One region of the Cytobacillus sp. BC1816 genome, then DNA from elsewhere that is predicted to be linked to it. Evidence: predicted binding sites of a transcription regulator. Region 1 holds the regulator's gene; the other holds the start of a gene.

Region 1 (7,865 bases):
CAGACTTAAGGTCACGGCCAAGCTCTTCTGTAATTACCTCGCCGCCAGTTAGAATCGCGATGTCTTCTAACATAGCCTTACGACGGTCACCGAAGCCAGGAGCTTTAACAGCAACTGCATTGAAAGTTCCGCGAAGCTTGTTAACTACCAATGTAGCCAAAGCTTCACCTTCAACATCCTCAGCTACAAGCAATAGCGGCTTGCCTTGCTGTACCACCTGCTCAAGGACAGGAAGGATTTCCTGGATGCTTGTGATCTTCTTATCAGTGATTAAGATATAAGGGTTTTCAAGAACCGCTTCCATCTTATCAGAATCTGTTACCATGTATGGAGAAGCATATCCGCGGTCGAATTGCATACCTTCTACCACATCAAGCTCAGTAGTGAATCCTTTAGATTCCTCAATTGTGATAACACCATCGTTGCCAACGCGCTCCATAGCTTCAGCGATTAGCTGGCCAACTTCATTGTCAGCAGCTGAGATCGCAGCAACTTGAGCGATAGATTCCTTGTTTTCAATAGGCTTTGAAATAGTTTTTAATTCTTCAACAGCCGTAACAACCGCTTTTTCAATACCTTTGCGGATGCCCATTGGGTTAGCGCCTGCAGTAACGTTCTTAAGACCTTCACGGATCATTGCCTGAGCAAGAACAGTTGCAGTTGTTGTACCGTCACCGGCAACATCATTTGTTTTGCTTGCAACTTCAGCAACAAGCTTTGCACCCATGTTTTCGAAAGCATCTTCAAGTTCGATTTCTTTCGCAATTGTCACACCATCATTAGTGATAAGCGGAGAACCGAACTTCTTCTCAAGAACCACGTTGCGTCCTTTAGGTCCAAGAGTTACTTTTACCGCATTTGCAAGGGAATCCACACCGCGAAGCATCGCGCGGCGAGCTTCTTCACTAAATTTAATCTCTTTAGCCATTGATAAAAACCTCCTCAAAAATTTTAGCTTTATCTTTTAATAATCTTCGTCTGATCGGCGATTAGCCAATTACAGCAAGAATGTCATTTTCGCGTAAAATTAAATATTCTTTGCCTTCGTACTTTACTTCAGTACCGGCATATTTTGAGAAGATGATACGGTCGCCGTCAGCAACTTCAAGGGCAACACGCTCACCATTTTCAAGAACGCGGCCAGTTCCCACAGCTACAACTTTACCTTCTTGAGGCTTCTCTTTAGCAGTGTCCGGCAGTACGATGCCGCTTGCAGTTTTTTCTTCAGTTTCAACAAGCTCGATAATGATTCGATCACCTAGTGGCTTTAACAAGTGAAACAACCTCCTCAAATAATATGTAAATATTTTTATTTATTAGCACTCTCTCTGTATGAGTGCTAACACAATTATTATATTAATGAATCTCATTTCTATTTGCAAGGGTGAAGCTTAAATTTTTTAGAAAAAATTTCATTCGCCCATACACGCTATTTTTCGACACAGACAACCTCTTAAGTATGCTTTGGAACTCTTCTCTTTAACCATGGTATTCTCCTGCTTTGATACTGATATTTGAAACCCGCTCCTTATTAAGAGTACAATGGCTTTAGGACTTGTTTTCCAACACTCAGATTAAGGAGTATAACATTTTGAAGAAGGAATATTGGTTTATATTAATAGCTTATATTGCCATGCAGCTGTCCAGTTTGTTTGGCGTTCCGCTTGTGTTATTTATTGCAGATGCCCTCGGACAGAATCCCGAAAACATGCAGATCATGGCTGTAGCCTACTGGCTTGTCATCAGTTTTACGGTTACACTGATCATTACGCTTCTATTATTAAGAAAAGAGATGAAAAGAGGCCTGGATAGGGATGCATCTTCCGCAGCAAACTCAGCGGGCTGGGCAATTGGGGGTATATTTTTGGCCCTGATCGCTCAAGCTACTGCTGCCAGCATTGAAAATATGATTGGCATTGAAATGGGGTCTGAGAATACACAGCAGATTATCCGGATTATTGAAGCATCGCCAATCGTAATTTTAATCAGCTCGGTTATCGGGCCAATACTTGAGGAGATTGTCTTTAGAAAAATTATTTTCGGTTCACTCCATAAGCGCTTCAACTTCTTCCTATCGGCCCTGATCAGCTCAGTCATCTTTGCACTTGCCCATTTTGAGCCTGAACATGTACTGCTGTACTCGGCAATGGGGTTCACATTTGCTTTCTTATATGTCAAGACGAAGCGGATTATTGTCCCGATTTTTGCCCATGTGGCGATGAACACCTTTGTTGCGGTTATCCAGCTGAATCAGGATAATATGCAAAAATGGTTAGAAGAAATGGAAAAAATGCAGAGCTTTATCAGCTTTTTCTAGCATAGTGAAATGCTGTGCAGAGTTTTAAACTTATTGGGGGATTTTGATGAGAAGCACACCTTTGTTTTCAGGCTTTATTTACATCCTTCTCGGATGCCTTTTCACTTTTATAGCCATACAGAATATTCAGCGTGAAGAAACCTGGGGATTCTTTACTTATTTTCTGATCATAATTGCCACATTCGATTTAGGCACCGGTCTGCGGATGGTTGGCATGCATTTTAAAATGAAAAATAAAGTGAAAAAATGAGCCCGCAAAAGGCTCATTTTTTACAGTTGTTCGGGATAGTTTTTCAGAAAATAAACCAGTGACTGCAATTCTACTGCCAGATCGATATGGTGAATCCGAATCGAGGCTGGCACAGTAAGCCTCGCAGGTGTAAAATTAAGGATTCCTTTTATTTTCGCATTCACCATCCGATCGGTAATAGCCTGGGCAGGCGGTGCCGGCACTGTTAAAATCGCCACCTGAATATTATTATTTATAATAACTTCTTCAAGGTCATCCATATGATGAACCGGCACATCACCGATACTCGTGCCAACCTTACTCTCATCAACATCAAAGGCTACTTCTATTTTGGTATTATTATTTTTAAGAAAATTATAGTTAAGAAAGGCTGTTCCTAAATTCCCTACCCCGACCAAAGCTACTTTAGTCAGTTCATCCTGGTCAAGAGTCTTCCGAAAGAAGCTCAGCAGGTAATTCACATTATATCCATATCCTTTTTTCCCTAACGCACCAAAGTACGAAAAGTCGCGGCGGATTGTAGCAGAATCTACCTTTACCGCCTCACTCAATTCTGCTGAAGAGACTCTTTGTTTGCCTGATGAGTGAAGGTTTTTTAGAAAGCGGTAGTATAAAGGCAGCCGTTTAGCTGTTGCCTGCGGTATCTTAATTGGTTCATTGGCCATTCGTCCATCCCCATTTCTTATGATGAATTAATTTCTTTTAAAATCTCCGTTTTTCCCGCCTGTTTTCTCTATTAAAAAGGTTGGCCCAATCACCATTCCTTTATCGACAGCCTTGCACATGTCATATACGGTCAACGCACAGACAGAAGCGGCTGTTAACGCTTCCATTTCCACACCCGTATTTCCCTTCGTTTTTACAGAAGCAGTAATGATCAGGACATACTCTTCCTCTTCCGCCTTCCATGAAAATGAAATGTCCACGCCCTTAAGCGGCAGCGGATGGCACATCGGAATAATGTCCCATGTTTTCTTGCTCGCCATAATGCCTGCAGTCTGTGCAACAGCGAGTACATCCCCTTTTTTCATGGAGTTGGATGTTATTTTCTCATATATCTCCTGATTAAGAGTAATACTTGATTGAGCAATGGCTGTCCTTGCCGTCTCAGGTTTATCGCTGACATCCACCATTTTTGCCCTGCCCTCTTGATTAAAATGAGTAAAATCCGCCATTCAAAACACCTCTCTTCAAAATCATACACTATTTTTCTGTTACTTTGTATGTGCTTTGTATTGTTCTTCACATATTTATTTGCCTTTTGTCTTGATTTAATGCCCTTCAGAAGGGCTTATAGTCCTGTCTCCTTTATTGCCGAACATATATGAATGAGTTACACTTACTCTATACCCGAGGTGAAAGAACATGATACTATTACAAGTCAATCAGCTGGCAAAAAATTTTGGCGCTGATCCCATTTTAACCAATATAAAGCTTGAAGTACAAACCAGGGACAGGATTGCTCTAGTAGGGCGCAATGGTGCAGGAAAATCCACCCTTTTAAAAATCATTGCCGGACAAATGACATATGACTCCGGTGAGATTATAAAGCCAAAGGAAGTAACAATTGGCTATCTTGCACAAAATACCGGACTGGAATCAGAGTTATCCATTTGGGATGAAATGCTGACTGTTTTTAGTCATCTGCAGCAGCAGGAAAAACAGCTTCGCAGCCTTGAAGGACAAATGGCGGACCCTGATGTCCTAAATAATTCTGATGCCTATGAACGCATCTTAAAAGAATACGACAAGCTTCAGGTTGATTTCAAAGAAAATGGCGGCTATCAATATGAGGCAGATATCCGTTCCATTCTCCATGGACTCAACTTCAGTTCATTGGGCTATGACACTAAAATTTCATCATTGAGCGGCGGCCAGCGTACTAGAATGGCCCTTGGTAAACTTCTGCTGACAAAGCCTGATATCTTAATACTGGACGAGCCTACCAACCACCTGGATATTGAAACATTATCATGGCTTGAACAATACCTGCAGGGATACAATGGCGCCATTCTAATCGTATCCCATGACCGATATTTCCTTGATAAGGTCGTTTCTCAGGTTTACGAGATTTCCCGCAACCAAATAAGAAAGTATCCGGGAAACTACAGTTCATATCTGGATCAAAAAGCGGCTAACTTCGAAAGAGAAATGAAGCAATTCGAGAAACAGCAGGAAGAGATCGCTAAACTGCAGGATTTTATCCAGAGAAACCTTGCACGTGCTTCCACAACCAAAAGGGCACAAAGCCGCAGAAAGCAGCTGGCCAGAATGGACGTGATGGACAGGCCGCTGGGAGACGAGAAATCAGCTTCTTTTGGCTTTAACATTGAACGGCAATCGGGCAATGAGGTTTTAAATATTCATTCTCTTGCTATAGGCTATGAAGAGATAGTCAGCGAGAATATTTCACTGCGACTGGCAAGAGGCGACAGCATAGCACTTGTAGGGCCAAATGGAATTGGCAAATCCACTTTGCTCAAAACCATCATCAAAAAAATCTCTTCTTTTTCCGGGGAGATTCAGTACGGTTCCAATGTGACAATTGGCTACTATGACCAGGAACAGGCGGAACTCACCAGCAACAAAAGAGTCCTAAACGAATTATGGGATGAATACCCGCTAAAACCGGAAAAGGAAATCCGGACGATACTTGGGAACTTTCTTTTCTCTGGTGACGATGTTCTTAAAACTGTTTCAACACTGAGTGGCGGTGAAAAGGCACGTCTTGCACTTGCGAAGCTTATGATGCAGAAATCCAATTTCTTAATCCTCGACGAGCCTACAAACCATTTGGACCTGGATAGCAAAGAAATTCTTGAAAATGCATTGATCGATTATCCTGGAACGATTCTCTTTGTATCTCATGACAGATATTTTATCAACAGAATCACAACAAAGGTAGTTGAACTTTCCGGCATTGGGGCAACAGAGTATCTCGGCGATTATGATTATTATGTGGAAAAAAAGCAGGAACAAGAGGAACTCCTTGCACTTAATGAGCAAGACAAATCCACCGCATCACAGCCTGTTAAGCAGGAGAAAAATAATTATCAGCAGGATAAAGAAGCCAAAAAGCTCGAACGCCAGCGTAAAAGAAGAATGGAAGAAATTGAAGAGCAAATAGAAGCATTGGAGAAAGTAATCGATATGAATGATCAGCTTCTCTGTGATCCGAATATTTATCAAGACCATGAAAAAGTGATGGGCATCACTAATGAAACTGATGAAGCAAAAGCAAAGCTGGAAGAATTGATGGAAGAATGGACACTTTTAGCTGATGACTAATAAAGGAAAATTCATAACTTTTAGACTGGTAGAATAGTCACTGCCAGTCTTTTTTATTATCCACAGAGATAATCACAAGAAAAACACAGTTATATATACTCTCCACAGACTTTTCCACATTATCCACAACTTAAACTGTTTTTATCCACATTATCAACATAAAATTCTGAAATAAATGATATTATCCACAAAAAAAGCCCCCTATGCGGTCGGGGACTTTTTCCTAATTTATTTATCATTGTGGATAGTGATGTCCAAACCAGGATTGGCATTTAAATCAAGACCGGCGAATTGTCCTTTTTTAAACAGCACACTTCCTGCTGCAGCAATCATTGCTGCATTATCTGTGCATAAAGTTAATGGTGGAATAATAAGCTTTATATCCGCTTTGTCCCCAAACCTCTTCTCCAAAGAAGCTCGAAGTCCTTTATTCGCCGCAACCCCGCCTGCGAGCAGCAGCTGCTTCACCTGATATTCTTCAACGGCTCTTTCTGTTTTCGTTACTAATACATCAATGACACTTTCCTGGAAGCTTGCGGCCAGATCTTCCGGCACAATGGTCTCACCACGCTGCTCAGCATTATGAACAGTGTTGATAACGGCAGACTTTAAGCCGCTGAAGCTAAAATCGTATGAACCTTCTTCCAGCCACGCTCTCGGAAGCTGAATCGTTGGGTTCCCTTCATGAGCGAGTCTGTCGATGTGAGGACCGCCAGGATATGGCAGATTTAATGTCCGGGCAACTTTATCATAGGCCTCTCCTGCAGCATCATCCCTTGTCTCACCAATCACTTCGAAATGGCCATGCTCCTTCATATAGACCAGCTCTGTATGACCGCCGGAGACTACCAGGGACAGTAATGGAAATTCCATTTCTTCAACCAATCGATTGGCATAAATATGTCCAGCAATATGATGGACGCCTACAAGGGGGATACCATGAGCAAAAGCAATAGCTTTAGCGGCATTAACCCCGATCAGCAGCGCTCCTACAAGGCCAGGTCCTTCAGTCACAGCAATTGCTGAAAGATCTGAGTATGTGATGCCAGCCTTATATAATGCTTCTTCCAACACTATAGTTATCTGTTCAACATGATGGCGGGAAGCTATTTCCGGGACTACTCCCCCAAAACGTTTATGGCTTTCTATTTGGGATGCAACTATATTGGCTGAGATTTCACGGCCATTCTTAATGATGGCAACAGCCGTTTCATCACAGCTTGTTTCAATTCCCATGATCCATTGATCTTTTTTCATTATAAATTCACCCACATTACTAAAGCATCTTCTTGATTATCAGTATAGTAGTTTTTCCTTATGGCTCCATTTTGAAAACCAAGCTTTCGGTACAAGGACTGAGCTGTGAAGTTAGATACTCTTACTTCCAGAGTCATCGTGATGGCCCCCATTTCAGATGCAATCTCCATTAACTTTCGCATAAGAGCTTCTCCAAGTTTTCTCCCGCGATATTCAGGGAGCAGTGCAACATTTGTGATATGAGCTTCGTCCACGACTATCCATGCTCCACAGTAGCCTATTACTTTATTTTCTTCTTCTAATACAACATACAAAGCAAACTGATTTTGTGTTAATTCGTTAAAAAAGGCCTCCCTGCTCCAGGGTGTTGCAAAGGACATATGTTCTATTTCCAAAACATCATCAATATCCTCTTCATTCATAAAACGGAAAGTTAAGGATTTATTCATACGTTCGCTTCCTCATCACTATAGCTTTTTTTCTTGGTTTGCTTTTATCCAATTAGCTTCAGCTTCAGCAATCCTAATATAATTAGGAACAAAAGAGTGAACTTCCTCAGGCTCTCTGTCTCTGCCTAACAAGGCGAGTTCTGCCGGCCTTGGATTATGTTCTGCAGGCGAAGCGTACACAGCCCGGTCTCTAAGGGATTCTGCAAATACCTCTTTATGTAAAGGCAAATCATTCCCAATAAAAAGGACCTTCTCTTGCTGCTCAGAAAGCATTGCTGCCCAATCTTTTGCAAGAAGGAGCTGG
Region 2 (7,865 bases), 200 kb from region 1:
TGGCCATACCCATGATTTTTATCCGGCGGACGCTGAGAAATCCTAAGCCCTATAAGCACTGCAATTGAAGCGATTATATCTGTTGTATTATTCAACCCATCTGCTTTCAAAGCAGCAGAGTCACTCACATATCCAATTGTTAATTTTAGTACAGAAAGACATATATAAGCTGCAATACTAATAAAAGCAGCACGTTCGCCTAACTTAAGGTTATAATACTTTTCCTCTTCCATGCCCCAGCCTCCTAATTTACCCTTGATTATATTACCAAGCGGAATTCGGGTGGGTCTAGAGCAATCTTTTTGTCTTTTATTAAATAAATAAGCAAAATGCAATTAAGTTGCACTAGTGAAAATTCAAGCCAGCCCCATAATAGGCTGGCTTGATTTGAATCATCTTAATGTACATATAGAAGAAACAGAATTTGTACAGCCTGAAAGAAACAGCCCATCTTCCAAGCAAATCTAAGCCTTCTTAAGACTCGTCTCAAACAAATCAATAATTTCCAAAAATCTCTCAGCTTCTCTAAACGTATGATCAGCCAGAAGAGGATGAATATTGCTTTTGATCCGACAGGCCTCTATTAATTCTCTGGCTGTTTTCTTGAAATCCCTTAATGAAGCAACTGATACTTTATTCTCATTTAAAAAATGGCTAAGTATTGGTTTCGTTTCTGATTCAGGCTGCATAGAGTCAAGATCAACAGCTTGAAAGACCAATTGATCGAAATCATGGCTAAACTCTCTTGCCTGTTCTACCAGCTTTCTTTCCGAAGGATCCAGTAAATGGCCAATAAACTTAGCATGGTCAGCCATGATCCTTAAAAAGAAGACATTTTCTTCTATAATAGCTTCCGGTTTTGGTGCGAGTATCCCTGAGTTGAGGTCTTTTAATCGATTTGCAAAGTATGCAGCTTCTCTGCTGATATGGTCAATCAATAAAGGAAAATTATTTGAACGGATTTCGCATCTTAATGTCAGCCCCAGCACTTTCCTCTTATAGCTCCAGATGGCAGCAGCTGCTTGATAAACCTCATTATTAAATGCCTGAACCTGGCTAAGTTCTGAGTTGATTGTAAATCTGGCCAGCTTTTCCTCGATTCTTTCAAATAAAGCGATAAATTGCTGTGCTTCGGCAATTAATTGTTTCTGTTCATAGGTAAACCCTAAACTTAAAAATAGTGCATGTTCTTTCATAATCCTGGACCAAAATTTAATTTCATCCAGCGATCTAACGACTATTGGATTCGCCATGTTTTCCCCTCCCCAATTACTCACTCCTTCTCATATATATTTATGATTTTCTGCCATTATTCTTTTATTGAAGCAGATAAACCAGCTGATAAATGTAAAAACTGCTCCCAAGAAGGCAGCAGTCATTCTTTTACTCATATTTAGAAAAATCCATAAAATAGCTATAAATCAAGTAAATAACCATTGCAAACGCAGTTGAAATAAAACCCCAACCCAGCGTAATCTGCTCGATGACCAAATAGTTATTGCAAAGCTGTACAGGGGACCAGATGTATAGCCATCCTAGAGCTAAAAATAAGATAGTAAAGAAAATAATGAGAGCATGCTTCCAAAATGAACTTAGCTTTGGCCAGCTGTCCCGCAATGGCACACCGCCCAAAAATGGAAGTGAGATAAATTTAAAGACTTCCACACTCGTAAGCGTCAATGCTTCATCCATTGTCCTTGGCAGAGACCAATACACCAGAATGATTGAAAACAGCAATATACCCGGCACTCCGTTTTCATTCCATTTTGAGAAAAATTCCGTGAAGCGATTCTGAAAGAACTTTGCCATGAATATACCAGAGATCACCAGTAAAGGCATTTGCATATGCATATGGGTAATCATGATGGACTCCAGAAAATCAGCTGCAGGCGGAAGCATCAATACAAGCAGCAGGAGTAATCCGTAAACTGATGACTTCATCATTCTTCCCCTCCGCTCTCCAGAATCTCCGTTATCCGTTCAGCCGCTTCTTCAATTAAGGTGTAATCCATGACTTCAACTAACTGTCCTTTTGGATTCACCAGATAAAAGGCAGAGTTATGGGCAAAATTGCCGTATTCATCTGGAATGACAATGACGCCAAATCGATCAAGCAGAGATTCAAGCTCCATCTGTTTCGGTATCCTCGCCATTCTCCACGTTTCTCCGTCACTGCCAAAAGCCTTGCGGTAAGTTTCCAATGTTTTGGGAGTATCCCGCTTTGGATCAAAACTAATGCTCAGGAATTGAATATCTTGGCCAATATACTTTTCTGGAATCCGTTTATATACTTCAGACATATTAACCTCCAGTTCAGGACAAACAGTACCGCATGAAGTATATAAAAAGGTAATAAACACATACTTCCCTTCAAATTCTGTGAAAGAATAGGTCTTCCCGTTATTATCTTCAAGCGTTACATCCGGGAACTTGGGCTTTTCATCCATTAACTGATTAACCCTGGCTGTTTCAGCAGTAAAAGCCTGAAAGCCATCTGTGCCAATGTAAAAAAGGATCACGCCAAACACCAGTACAACCAAGCTTGAAAGTGCCGTTTTATTTTTTGGAAACATGATTCATCACTTCCTTTTAAAAGAAAGAGACAGCCCAGCACCCGAGCTATCTCTCTTTCCTTACCAGGTTTTATAAGGAGGTGAACCTGGAGGAGCATTGACAATAAAATCGACCAATGGAATGACATAAGCCATGCCGACAAGGACAATCATACACACAATCCATAACCCCCAGCGCTCTGTCCATCTAGGTGTTGGCGCTTCATCCTCTTCTACATCCGCAACAGGGAATTCTGTGTTTCCTTTTGGCGCAAAGAACATGAGGTAGAATACAGCATATACCTGCATAAGTACACCGATCATCAGAAGGGTACCACCGATAGCCAGGAAGAACAGATAAGGATCCCAGCTTAAAGCAGTTGCATTGTCAAAGTATGTTGAATAGGAAGTTCTTCTTGGAGAACCCAGCAGACCCACCCAGTGCATCGCACCGGACATGATGATCATACCGAGCGTCCATATGATCGTTTGTATAACCCCAAGTTTATTGATCTGCGGTGTCAGCATTCTTTTTGATACATAAGGAATAAGCCAGTAGCTGATACCGAAGAACGTCATGACGACAGACATGCCAAGTGTTAAGTGGAAATGACCGACAATCCACATTGTGTTATGAACTACCTGGTTCAATTGGTTTGTGCTTTGTACTATTCCTCCCGCTCCGGCAGGAATAAAAGCAGCCATCGCGATAAATGGTGCGAGGAATCGAACATCTCCCCAAGGAAGTTTCTTATACCAGCCGATAAGACCTCTTCCGCCTTTCTTTCTCGCTGTACGCTCAAATACGGCAAACATAGCATAAGCAGTCATTAATGAAGGGAAACCAATTGCCAAACTCATAAACACATGCATGTATTTCACAGGTTCAGAAATACCAGGATCAATAATCTGATGATGGAAGCCGCCGGTAATATTCATAATTACTAGTGCAATAACCACAATCCTTGTTAAAAGGTCATTCCATCTTCGGCCGCCAATAATCTTCGGTACTATAACATACCAGGCAGAGACCGCCGTTAAATACCAGATGTTTACCAGCGTATGGCCGAACGCCCAGAACAGCGTGCGTGCAACCATGACATTTATTGTCTCCACCCATCCAAAAGCCCAAGGGATAATGGTAAAAACCTCAATGGCTACAGGTATGCTTCCAAAAAATAAGAGAACAAATACACCGGTTGCAAAGAAAGAAAGAATAGGGATATGCTGGCCGGGATTCCTCTTTCGCCAGCTAGCCACATTAATAAATGCACCAAAGGCGCACATCCATACACCCAATACAATGAAGACTAAGCCGATATAGAAAATGGGTGAAGCAGCCATTGGCGGATAGAAAGTATACATAACAGATGCTTCATTCATTAAAATCGGAATCACAGCTAGGACAAATCCGAAAATCTTCATCCAGAAGCCAATCCAGGCCATCTTTCTTACCTTAGGAAGCAGTCCTCCCAGAGTATGCGATAATCCAGCATAGAAGTAACCAATTGTGAAGAAAGCCGAAAGAACGACTACCAGCAGCAGACCGTGAGCTGTAAGAACCTGATAATAGTTCAGCCATGCCGGCAATTCCAGCATTCCAGCCCGGTTCAGTCCTTGCAAAAGTCCAAGTATTCCGCCCAGCAGGATGGCTAAAAAAGCAACAGATAAATATGATTTCGTTATTTTTGCATCCTCCAGGCTAATTCCCATAACTTTATTTGCTTTATCCTTAAAAGCTTGTGTTTTTCCCGTTTGCTTAATAACTGTTTCCACTGTTATCCCCCCTTTATTTCACCGTAATGGTAGTACTCATCATCTGATGGCCTGCACCGCAGTACTCATTGCAAAGAACCAAATATTCACCCGGCTTATCAAATTTCTGAGTGATCTTTTGTACATAGCCAGGCACAACCATTGCATTTAAGTTCGTGTCAGCAACCTGAAAGCCATGCACGACATCTTTTGATGTCATAGTAAAATGAACCGTTGATCCTGCAGGAACTTCAATTTCATTTGGGGTAAAGCTGAATACCTGAAGGGTCATGACTACTTCATACTCTTTCTCGCCTACCTTTTTAATCCCGGGATTATCGAATGGCGCTGTTTCATCCACTTTTTGAGGATCAATTCGCTCTCCATAGCTTGGCGGCCCCATCTCCAGGGCGAATGTCTGATAGCCCGTAATCAGCATGAATCCAATAATCATTCCAAAGCTTAATATCAGCCATATCTTCTCCGACCGATGCATCATTTTATATCCCCCCTATAATCTGGTCATGTACAGGCCATACACAATTAAATAAGTAACAAAGATCCCAAGCCCCACAACTGTAACTGAAAAGAACGTACCCCTTAGAGAGTTATGTTCCTTTGAACTGCTCTGGACCACTTTTCGCGTTTCCACCTTCTATCAGCTCCTTAGCTTTGTTACCTACATCATAGTTGAGAAGGGTTTTCATAAAAGTGAAATGAATCACACTTTTTTCATATATTCGCAGGCAAAGATGCTGAGATATAAGCAAAAACACAGTAATATCAAGGTTTTCCTCCATTGAATTCTATACTGGCAAGCATGACGATTCACAAATAGTTCACAAAAGATCTACTCACGAATAACCCCATGCTAATGGGGAGTCTTAAGATCTCGCTTCTTCATATTCGCTTTTCTTCTTTAGGTACAATTAGACTTTTTGTCACTTATATCCCCTTTCCCGTTGTCTTAGGAATGATTAATCCTCTTTCGTTCCCTTGCATTCAAACTTCCTAACTTACAGGAAGAAATTTAAACGAAACTCCATCATCTACTTTTCTTTATTTTAAAAAAACCTGTCTCTCTAAGAGACAGGCTTTATACATATTGATTGATACAAAGATTTGGGAACAGAAGCTTTTAAATAGGTATCCCATAACCATTTCAAGAAAAGTTTCTATAAACAAAAAAACCAATCCCTATTGGAATTAGTTTGAAAATGGTATGTATAATGGTGGGCCTAAATGGACTCGAACCATCGACCTCACGCTTATCAGGCGTGCGCTCTAACCAGCTGAGCTATAGGCCCATATGTTGGAGCGGGTGAAGGGAATCGAACCCTCATCATCAGCTTGGAAGGCTGAGGTTTTACCACTAAACTACACCCGCATATGATTATCAGTTGGAGGCAACACCCGGATTTGAACCGGGGATGGAGGTTTTGCAGACCTCTGCCTTACCACTTGGCTATGCTGCCTTAAAAATGGCTGGGCTAGCAGGATTCGAACCTGCGAGTGACGGAGTCAAAGTCCGGTGCCTTACCGCTTGGCTATAGCCCAATAATAATGCTGTCTAAAAGAATAATGGGGCGATTGATGGGAATCGAACCCACGAATGTCGGAGCCACAATCCGATGCGTTAACCACTTCGCCACAACCGCCACTATCCTACTGGCAGGGGTAGCAGGAATCGAACCCACATCAAAGGTTTTGGAGACCTTCGTTTTACCATTAAACTATACCCCTATATAAATGGTGGAGGGGGGCAGATTCGAACTGCCGAACCCGAAGGAGCGGATTTACAGTCCGCCGCGTTTAGCCACTTCGCTACCCCTCCAAGTCTGAAAAGACTAAGGAAATGGTGGCTCAGGACGGAATCGAACCGCCGACACAAGGATTTTCAGTCCTTTGCTCTACCGACTGAGCTACTGAGCCACATATTATTTACTTTTTGTAAAAATGGCGGTCCGGACGGGACTCGAACCCGCGACCTCCTGCGTGACAGGCAGGCATTCTAACCAACTGAACTACCGGACCAGATTGCGGGGGCAGGATTTGAACCTGCGACCTTCGGGTTATGAGCCCGACGAGCTACCGGACTGCTCCACCCCGCGATAGTATTATTTATGTGATTTTTCCATGCTCACATCTAGCATTTCATCTCGCAGCTTATTCAATGAAGTACCGCCCCGATTTCAGAAAGATTATTCGGGCGTGCTCCACCCCGCGATAGTATTATTAAATAAAATCTGGAGGAGGAAAGGGGATTCGAACCCCTGCGCGGTTTGACCCGCCTGTCGGTTTTCAAGACCGATCCCTTCAGCCTGACTTGGGTATTCCTCCGAAAAATAAGCATATTGGTAGCGGCGGAGGGGATCGAACCCCCGACCTCACGGGTATGAACCGTACGCTCTAGCCAGCTGAGCTACACCGCCATTATGACTAAATATTTATGGTGGAGCCTAGCGGGATCGAACCGCTGACCTCCTGCGTGCAAAGCAGGCGCTCTCCCAGCTGAGCTAAGGCCCCATGTAATAAAAGAAGTGTCGCTGGTCGGGAAGACAGGATTCGAACCTGCGACCCCTTGGTCCCAAACCAAGTGCTCTACCAAGCTGAGCTACTCCCCGTAATATGGCGCGCCCGAGAGGAGTCGAACCCCTAACCTTTTGATCCGTAGTCAAACGCTCTATCCAATTGAGCTACGGGCGCAAAATAATGGAGCGGAAGACGGGATTCGAACCCGCGACCCCCACCTTGGCAAGGTGATGTTCTACCACTGAACTACTTCCGCTTAAAATGGTGCGGGTGAAGGGAGTCGAACCCCCACGCCTTGCGGCGCCAGATCCTAAGTCTGGTGCGTCTGCCAATTCCGCCACACCCGCAATATGAAATTAAAATGGTGAGCCATGAAGGACTCGAACCTTCGACCCTCTGATTAAAAGTCAGATGCTCTACCGACTGAGCTAATGGCTCATACCTTTAGAAGAGCAAATCGCTCGTTCAAAAGTTATGGTGGAGGATGACGGGATCGAACCGCCGACCCTCTGCTTGTAAGGCAGATGCTCTCCCAGCTGAGCTAATCCTCCAAAATGGTGACCCCTACGGGATTCGAACCCGTGTTACCGCCGTGAAAGGGCGGTGTCTTAACCGCTTGACCAAGGGGCCATATAAAATTACCCAATTAGGGTGCCCGGCAGCGTCCTACTCTCACAGGGGGACAGCCCCCAACTACCATCGGCGCTGAGAAGCTTAACTTCCGTGTTCGGTATGGGAACGGGTGTGACCTTCTCGCTATCGCCACCGGACTATTTGGTTGAAGAAACTTCGTTCCCTCAAAACTAGATAATGCATGAAGAAGCATATGCCGAGAATTCACCAATGACTTGTCTAGCTTCGGCTCCTAACTTCTCGGCCGTTTCGATCCGTCCCTCCAAATCCCAAAACCAGGATTTGAATAGCCGGCTCTCCAACGTCTCTCGAAGTTGAACAGTCGCCTCCGCTTTTCGTTTTGGTTAAGTCCTCGATCGATTAGTATCAGTCAGCTCCACATGTCGCCACGCT

The links. Region 1 encodes Rex, which represses fermentation and respiration genes when NADH is low (regulators of the CRP and FNR family bind a similar motif). Its sites were predicted from a motif close to TTGTGAAATATTTCACAA; they were not measured.
Region 2: ACR42H_RS02580 (cytochrome c oxidase subunit 2A) is a predicted target of Rex. The motif match lies at 5,017-5,034, and genes of this name have one in related genera.

The regions. Positions count from the first base shown of each region.
Region 1 covers NZ_CP195611.1:276,568-284,432, reverse strand. Annotated here, with positions in the region: gene groL (chaperonin GroEL) at 1-928, opposite strand, end outside; gene groES (co-chaperone GroES) at 990-1,274, opposite strand; gene ACR42H_RS01585 (CPBP family intramembrane glutamic endopeptidase) at 1,592-2,317, shown strand; gene ACR42H_RS01580 (YdiK family protein) at 2,364-2,567, shown strand; gene ACR42H_RS01575 (redox-sensing transcriptional repressor Rex) at 2,588-3,232, opposite strand; gene moaC (cyclic pyranopterin monophosphate synthase MoaC) at 3,260-3,742, opposite strand; gene ACR42H_RS01565 (ABC-F family ATP-binding cassette domain-containing protein) at 3,933-5,855, shown strand; gene tsaD (tRNA (adenosine(37)-N6)-threonylcarbamoyltransferase complex transferase subunit TsaD) at 6,084-7,112, opposite strand; gene rimI (ribosomal protein S18-alanine N-acetyltransferase) at 7,112-7,561, opposite strand; gene tsaB (tRNA (adenosine(37)-N6)-threonylcarbamoyltransferase complex dimerization subunit type 1 TsaB) at 7,580-7,865, opposite strand, start outside.
Region 2 covers NZ_CP195611.1:480,372-488,236, reverse strand. Annotated here, with positions in the region: gene ACR42H_RS02610 (cation diffusion facilitator family transporter) at 1-233, opposite strand, end outside; gene ACR42H_RS02605 (DUF2935 domain-containing protein) at 465-1,253, opposite strand; gene ACR42H_RS02600 (hypothetical protein) at 1,384-1,944, opposite strand; gene ACR42H_RS02595 (SCO family protein) at 1,941-2,573, opposite strand; gene ACR42H_RS02590 (cbb3-type cytochrome c oxidase subunit I) at 2,634-4,328, opposite strand; gene ACR42H_RS02585 (cytochrome c oxidase subunit II) at 4,342-4,806, opposite strand; gene ACR42H_RS02580 (cytochrome c oxidase subunit 2A) at 4,819-4,959, opposite strand; tRNA gene ACR42H_RS02575 (tRNA-Ile) at 5,538-5,614, opposite strand; tRNA gene ACR42H_RS02570 (tRNA-Gly) at 5,621-5,694, opposite strand; tRNA gene ACR42H_RS02565 (tRNA-Cys) at 5,709-5,782, opposite strand; tRNA gene ACR42H_RS02560 (tRNA-Gln) at 5,790-5,864, opposite strand; tRNA gene ACR42H_RS02555 (tRNA-His) at 5,890-5,965, opposite strand; tRNA gene ACR42H_RS02550 (tRNA-Trp) at 5,977-6,050, opposite strand; tRNA gene ACR42H_RS02545 (tRNA-Tyr) at 6,058-6,141, opposite strand; tRNA gene ACR42H_RS02540 (tRNA-Phe) at 6,164-6,239, opposite strand; tRNA gene ACR42H_RS02535 (tRNA-Asp) at 6,265-6,341, opposite strand; tRNA gene ACR42H_RS02530 (tRNA-Met) at 6,345-6,418, opposite strand; tRNA gene ACR42H_RS02525 (tRNA-Ser) at 6,555-6,647, opposite strand; tRNA gene ACR42H_RS02520 (tRNA-Met) at 6,663-6,739, opposite strand; tRNA gene ACR42H_RS02515 (tRNA-Ala) at 6,758-6,833, opposite strand; tRNA gene ACR42H_RS02510 (tRNA-Pro) at 6,855-6,931, opposite strand; tRNA gene ACR42H_RS02505 (tRNA-Arg) at 6,937-7,013, opposite strand; tRNA gene ACR42H_RS02500 (tRNA-Gly) at 7,021-7,095, opposite strand; tRNA gene ACR42H_RS02495 (tRNA-Leu) at 7,102-7,186, opposite strand; tRNA gene ACR42H_RS02490 (tRNA-Lys) at 7,202-7,277, opposite strand; tRNA gene ACR42H_RS02485 (tRNA-Val) at 7,315-7,390, opposite strand; tRNA gene ACR42H_RS02480 (tRNA-Glu) at 7,395-7,469, opposite strand; rRNA gene rrf (5S ribosomal RNA) at 7,493-7,609, opposite strand; rRNA gene ACR42H_RS02470 (23S ribosomal RNA) at 7,813-7,865, opposite strand, start outside.